3 regions of the Salipiger bruguierae genome follow, and region 3 is predicted to be linked to each of the others. Evidence: riboswitches for the same ligand, from Rfam matches in the RefSeq annotation. Region 3 holds a riboswitch; each other region holds the start of a gene.
What was found. Region 3 has a riboswitch for thiamine pyrophosphate ahead of PVT71_RS03495 (thiamine ABC transporter substrate binding subunit). Riboswitches for the same ligand answer to the same signal wherever they lie in the genome.

Region 1 (2,256 bases), 450 kb from region 3:
ACCCTGACCGAGAACGCCCAGCCGGCGCTGATGGCGACCTCGCTCGCCGCCATGCGCGCGCTCGAGTCCGAGGGCATCGAGATCGGCGCGGCGAGCTTCGTCGCCGGCCATTCGCTCGGCGAATACTCGGCGCTGACCGCCGCCGGCGCGCTCAGCGTCGGCGATGCCGCCAAGCTACTGCGCACCCGCGGCAAGGCGATGCAGGCCGCCGTGCCGGTGGGCGAAGGCGCCATGGCCGCGCTGCTCGGCCTCGATCTCGCCGGTGCCCGCGCCGTGGCCGAGGAGGCCGCGCAGGGCGAGGTCTGCGCCGCGGCGAACGACAACGACCCGTCGCAGGTGGTGATCTCGGGCAGCAAGGCCGCGGTCGAGCGGGCGCTCGACATCGCCAAGGACAAGGGCGCCAAGCGCGCGCTGCTGCTGCCGGTGAGCGCGCCCTTCCACTGCGCGCTGATGGCCCCCGCCGCCGAGGTCATGGCCGAGGCGCTCGAGCAGGTCGAGATCAAGGCCCCGAGCGTGCCGCTCGTCGCCAACGTCGTCGCCGAGGCTGTCACCGACCCCGCCCGCATCCGCGCGCTGCTGGTCGAGCAGGTCACCGGCTCGGTGCGCTGGCGCGAGTCGGTGGAATACATGGTGGCGCAGGGCGTCACCGAGTTCTGGGAGATCGGCGCGGGCAAGGCGCTCTCGGGCATGGTCAAGCGCATCGAGCGCAGCGCCGCGCTGCGCAACGTCGGCGCGCCCGAGGACGTGAAGGCGGCGCTCGAAGCCGTCTGAGCGCTTAGCCAGTCGCCTGAAAACGCAAAGGGCGGTGCCACGCGGCGCCGCCCTTTCCGCATTCCGGGCGCCGCATCCGCCCTTTCATCTTTCTCCAAATACTCGAGTCCACCCCTCCGCTAGCCCCGCCCATTGGCCCGAGGCACCACCTTGACGCCCCGCCCGACTCGCCGCAGGGTGGCGCCACTACACCCGGGGGGTCCCGACAAGGGGCTGAGATACTGCTGGCGTCCGCGCAGCGCAGTGACCCGACGAACCTGATCCAGTTCATACTGGCGTAGGGATGGTGCACAGGCGTTGCCGGGGGCTCTGCGCCCCTGTTCTGCGGAAAGGACCACGGGGGGAGTCCCCCGTCCCCATGCAGCGGCGTCTCTCCATTCACGCACGGAACTGGGTCTCCACCGCTTCGAGCTTGGAGGCTCCGACCGATGAAAGACCTGACCCCAACCGTCACCTGCGGGCCGCTGCCCGCCTCGCGCCGCGTCTGGCACGAGGGTTCGCTGCATCCGCAGATCCGCGTGCCGATGCGCGAGATCGACCTGCACCCCTCGGCCGGCGAGCCGCCGGTGACCGTCTACGACAGCTCCGGCCCTTACACCGATCCCGCCGCCGACATCGTCCTCGACCGCGGGCTGCCGCGGCTGCGCGAGGGCTGGATCGCCGCCCGCGCCGACACCGAGAGCTACGCCGGTCGCCACGTGACGCCCGAGGACAACGGCTTTGCCGAGGGCGCGCGGCTGGTGCCCGAGTTCCCGGTCCGCCACGCGCCCCGCAAGGGCACGGGCGGCCGGGCGGTCACCCAGCTGGCCTATGCCCGCGCCGGGATCGTCACGCCCGAGATGGAATTCGTCGCGATCCGCGAGAACCTCGGGCGCAAGGCCGCAAAGGCCGCGCTCGTGCGCGACGGGCAGGACTGGGGCGCCGCGATCCCCGATTTCGTGACGCCCGAGTTCGTGCGCGACGAAATTGCCCGAGGCCGCGCGATCATCCCTGCCAACATCAACCACCCCGAGCTCGAGCCGATGATCATCGGCCGCAACTTCCTGGTGAAGATCAACGCCAACATCGGCAACTCGGCGGTGACCTCCTCGATGGCCGAGGAGGTCGAGAAGATGGTCTGGGCGACGCGCTGGGGCGCGGACACGGTCATGGACCTCTCGACAGGGCGGAACATCCACAACATCCGCGACTGGATCCTGCGCAACTCGCCGGTGCCGATCGGCACCGTGCCGCTCTACCAGGCGCTCGAGAAAGTCGGCGGCATCGCCGAGGATCTCAGCTGGGAGGTGTTCCGCGACACGCTGATCGAGCAGGCCGAGCAGGGGGTGGACTATTTCACCATCCACGCGGGCGTGCGGCTGCACATGATCCCGATGACGGTGAACCGGGTGACCGGCATCGTCAGCCGGGGCGGCTCGATCATGGCCAAGTGGTGCCTGCACCACCACCGCGAGAGCTTCCTCTACGAGCACTTCGAGGAGATCT
Region 2 (2,256 bases), on a different replicon from region 3:
TGTGGCAGCCGGCGGTGTTTGGCAGGATGCGGCAGCCTGTGGCCCTGAGAAGATCCCGGAACCCCGCGCCCTCCGCCCCCTCGCGGCGCAGCGAGACGGTGATCACCTCGGCCCCCGAGGCGGCGACGGCCTCACCCAGCACGGCGGGCGAGGGATATTGCGCGGTGCCCAGCATCAGCCGGGACGAAAGATCGGTGCCGTAGAACATCGCTCAGCCCCCCTGCATCGGCGACAGGACCTCGACCTTGGCGCCGTCGCGCAGCGCGGTGCGCTCGCGCAGCCCGCGTGGCACGAAGGCGCCGTCGAGCGCGGTGGCGACCGAGGCCGGATCGAAGCCGCGCTCGGCGAGCAGCGTCGCGAGCGTCGGCGCGGTTGTGGTGAGGCTTTCGCCGTTGAGATCAATGCGCATGATGCGCCTCCTTGGTGGGGTCTGCGGCAAGGCGCGCGGCCTGCTCCTCGGCCAGCACCGGGGCCATGAGAAAGCCGTGGCGATACATGCCGTTGAGGTGGATGCGGTCGCCGGTCTCGCGGATCGCGGGGATGTTGTCGGGAAAGGCGGGGCGCAGCCCGGCGCCGGTGGCGAGGATCTCGGCCTCGGCAAAGCCGGGGTGCACGGTGTAGGCGGCCGAGAGCAGCTCCATTGCGGCACGGGCGGTGATCCCGCCGGGGCGCGCGCTCTCGACCATGGTGGCGCCGAGCATGTAGCGCCCCTGCCCGCGCGGGACGATGTAGCAGGGAAAGCGCGGGTGCAGCAGGCGGAGGGTGCGGGTGAGCTTGACCCCGGGCGCGTGCAGCTCGAGCATCTCTCCGCGCACCGCGCGCAGGTCCGGAAGGTGGTCGCGGGCGCCGAGGCCCCGGCAGTCGACGATCCGCCCCGAAGCCGGGCCACCATGGATCGGCACGCCTCGGGCCTCGAGCGCCGCGCGCAGCTCGTCCATGGCGAGGCGCGGGTCGATGTGCGCCTCTTCCGCAAAGAAGAGGCCGGTGGCGAAACGCCCCGCGAGCTCGGGCTCGAGCGCGGCGGGATCGGTGCGGACGTGGCCCTGTGTCGCGCGGGCGAAGTGCTCGAGCTCGGCCCGGTCGCGTGGCGGGGCGATGACCAGCGTGCCGGTGGCCGAGTAGCTGCGCGTCCGCGCCCGCCACCAGCCAAGCGCGGCCTGTCCCCGGCGGGTGATCTCGGGCGGCGCGCTCTCGCCCTCGCAGAACGGGGCGAGCATCCCGCCCGCCAGCAGCGATGCAGGCGGTGGCGCATCCTCGGGCGCGATGAGCTCGACGTCAAAGCCGCGCCCGGCCAGCGCCGTGGCGGCGCAGAGCCCCGCGACCCCGGCCCCCAGCACCGAGATCCGACCGCCATGGCGGTGTCGCAGGATGTGTGAATTCGTCTCCACTCGGCCTCCCTTCCATCGGGACCCGGAGGACGCGCGGGAAGGCAGACGGGGCCGCCCGGGCCCGGGCGCGCGGAGGCGCAAAGGGGCCGAGTGGCCCGAAAGGACCACCCCAGCCGCGATGCATGGAGAAGATTGCCCTTCGGTCTTCCTACGCCAGCGTCAACTGGGTCAGGTTCAAAGGGTCGCATCACCGGCGCGGCACGCGCGCCTGTCAGCCTCTCAGTCCCCGTGGCGGGACTCCCCTGACGTGGCGCGAGCATAGGCGATGCCGGGGCACGGTCAATCGCCCATTTCCCGCGCGCCCGCCGCCGAGCGGAGCCGGACGGTACAAATCCGCCGCGTTTCGTGGTAGACTGCGCGCAGGCAAGGATCCCCGGGCATCATTGCGTCGCGCCTGTCGCGACCTTTGCAGCTTCGTCCTGCCGCTGCCTCTGGGGGCAGCACATATAGGGGGAATTTTCATGGGATATTCGATCGAAGGCGACCTTCTCGAGGTCTGCAACTGCAATGTTCTCTGCCCTTGCTGGATCGGGGAGGATCCGGACAACGGCTATTGCGACGCGACGCTTGCCTATCGCATCAACTCGGGCGAGGTCGACGGGGTGGACATGAGCGGCGTGATCGTCGCCGGTGTCGGCAAGATCCCCGGCAACGTGCTCGCCGGGAACTGGAAGCGCCAGCTCTACATCGACAGCAAGGCCAGCAACGAGCAGAGCGCGGCGGCCATCGACCTGCTGCAGGGACGCAGGGGCGGACCGCTGGCCGATCTGGCGCAGCTCATCGGCGAGGATCTGGAACCCAAGCGCGCCGACATCACCTTCACCCTCAACGAGGGCAAGGGCATGCTGAAGATCGACGGCGTGCTCGA
Region 3 (2,256 bases):
CGGCAGGTTGAAGAAGACATGCGCCAGCACCACGCCGTGCAGCCCGTAGATGCTGAAGCCGGGCAGGCCGAGCGCCTTGAGCGCGCCGTTGACCATGCCGTTCTGACCAAAGACCGCGATCAGCCCCAGCACGGCGACGATGGTGGGCAGGATGAAGGGCGCGCCGAGAAGCGAGATCAGCAGCCCGCGCCCCGGGAAGCGCCGCCGCGACAGCGCGCGGGCGACGGGGATCGCGAGCACGACCGAGAAGAGCGCCGAAAGCAGCGCCTGCAGGAGCGTGAAGCGCAGCGCCTGCCAGTCGCCGGGGCCGAGCGCGCCCCAGCCTCCGGCACGGGCCAGCACCGCCGCGACCGGGCCGAGCACCAGTGCAAGCACCAGCCCGGCCGCGACGAGGGCGGCGCCTACTGCGAGAGGCCGCGGCGCCATGCCTCGATGGCCTCGTCGCGCAGCGCCGCGGCCTCGTCCTCGGAGTAGAAGAGCACCTTGGTCGGCTGTTGCAGCTCCCTGAAGCCCTCGGGCCACTGGTCATGCGGCAGCGCCGCCGGGAAGGACCAGTTGCCGGTGGCGATCATCTGCTGGAACTCCGGCGTCAGCAGGAAGTCCATGAACTGCTGCGCGAGCTCGGGCTGGTCGGTGGTGGCGACCTTGGCGGCCAGCTCGACCATGAAGTAGTTCCCCTCGGGGAAGATCAGCGCCTTCTTGGTGTGATCCTCCTCGGCGATGATGTGGTAGGCGGGCGAGGTGGTGTAGCTCAGCACCATGTCCGCCTCGCCGTCGGTGAAGAGCCCGTAGCTTTCCGACCAACCCTTGGTGACGGTGAGGATCTTCGGCGCCAGCTTGCGCCAGGCGTCCTCGGTCCTGTCGCCGAAGACCGCCTGGGCCCAGAGCGCCATCGCAAGGCCCGAGATCGAGCTGCGCGGGTCCTGGATGACGATCTTCAGGTCATCCGGCGCGTCGAGCAGCTCGGCGAAGCTCTGCGGCGGCTCGGCCAGGCGGGTCGTGTCGTAGATGAAGGCGGTCTCGGCGTAGTTGTAGGGCAGGAAGGTGTCGTCGGTCCACGCGATCGGCAGGGTCAGCGGCGAGAGGTCGACGCCGTGCGGGGCGAAGAGCCCGCTCTCGCGCGCCTTCTTGGTCACGTCGGTGTTGAGACCGAAGACCACGTCGGCCTCGGTCTGCGCGCCCTCGAGCAGCAGGCGGGGCAGCAGGTCGCCGGGCTTGAACTGCAGGTCGCAGCCGCAGCGCGCCTCGAACATCTCCTCGATCTTCGGGCCGGGGCCCCATTCCGAGACGACGTAATCGCCCGCGTAGACGGTGAGGACGGGCTCCTGCGCCAGCGCCGTGCTGGCAAAGAGACATCCCGCTGCAAAACTGATGGCCTTCATGGCATCCTCCAAATTTGCGGCGAGAGGGCAAGACGGGCCGGGGGCATCTGCGCCTTGGGCCGTGACCTTCCCTCCGCCGGTGTTAACCGGGTCAGGTTCAACGGGTTCGCGGATTTGCATCTCAGCCGGCGCTTGCGCGTCCGGCACCCCGAGGTGGCGCAAGACCTAGCCGGGCGGCGGGGCTCTGGCAAGGTGAATTGCCGCGGGGCGAAATGCGCGCGTGGCCGGCCCGGGCCGAGACAATTCCCTTGAGGCATTGGCCGCGCTGGCCTAACAGACTGGCCTGAAAGGCGGGCCCGCGGCGCGGGCCCGGGCAAGCATGCACCCGGACGGCACGACACAGGAGACCCGACCATGAGCCTCAACACCTTCGGCCATCTCTTCCGCGTGACCACCTGGGGAGAGAGCCACGGGCCGGCGCTTGGCGCGACCGTGGACGGCTGCCCGCCGGGCGTGCCGATCGACGAGGCCACGCTGCAGCACTGGCTCGACCTGCGCAAACCGGGGCAGAACAAGTACACCACGCAGCGGCGCGAGCCCGACGCGGTGCGGATCCTGTCGGGCGTCTTCGAGGGGCAGACCACCGGCACGCCGGTGCAGCTGATGATCGAGAACACCGACCAGCGCTCGAAGGACTATTCCGAGATCGCGGCGAAGTTCCGCCCGGGCCACGCCGACATCACCTATTTCCAGAAATACGGCATCCGCGACTACCGCGGGGGCGGGCGCTCCTCGGCGCGCGAGACGGCGGCGCGGGTCGCCGCGGGCGGGCTGGCGCGGGCGGCGCTGGCCGAGCTGGCGCCGGGGATCTCGATCACCGGCTACATGGTGCAGATGGGGCCGCAGGCGATCGACCGGTCGCGCTTCGACTGGG

Region 1: linked by a shared signal. The riboswitch ahead of thiC (phosphomethylpyrimidine synthase ThiC) and the one ahead of PVT71_RS03495 (thiamine ABC transporter substrate binding subunit) in region 3 are both predicted to bind thiamine pyrophosphate.
Region 2: linked by a shared signal. The riboswitch ahead of PVT71_RS20805 (FAD-dependent oxidoreductase) and the one ahead of PVT71_RS03495 (thiamine ABC transporter substrate binding subunit) in region 3 are both predicted to bind thiamine pyrophosphate.

The regions. Positions count from the first base shown of each region.
Region 1 covers NZ_CP123384.1:268,399-270,654, reverse strand. The annotation lists gene fabD (ACP S-malonyltransferase) at 1-771, shown strand, start outside; TPP riboswitch at 955-1,073, shown strand; gene thiC (phosphomethylpyrimidine synthase ThiC) at 1,200-2,256, shown strand, end outside.
Region 2 covers NZ_CP123385.1:1,386,231-1,388,486, reverse strand. The annotation lists gene PVT71_RS20815 (thiazole synthase) at 1-208, opposite strand, end outside; gene thiS (sulfur carrier protein ThiS) at 212-409, opposite strand; gene PVT71_RS20805 (FAD-dependent oxidoreductase) at 399-1,388, opposite strand; TPP riboswitch at 1,517-1,642, opposite strand; gene PVT71_RS20800 (DUF1326 domain-containing protein) at 1,850-2,256, shown strand, end outside.
Region 3 covers NZ_CP123384.1:718,092-720,347, reverse strand. The annotation lists gene PVT71_RS03500 (thiamine/thiamine pyrophosphate ABC transporter permease ThiP) at 1-426, opposite strand, end outside; gene PVT71_RS03495 (thiamine ABC transporter substrate binding subunit) at 402-1,382, opposite strand; TPP riboswitch at 1,434-1,543, opposite strand; gene aroC (chorismate synthase) at 1,737-2,256, shown strand, end outside.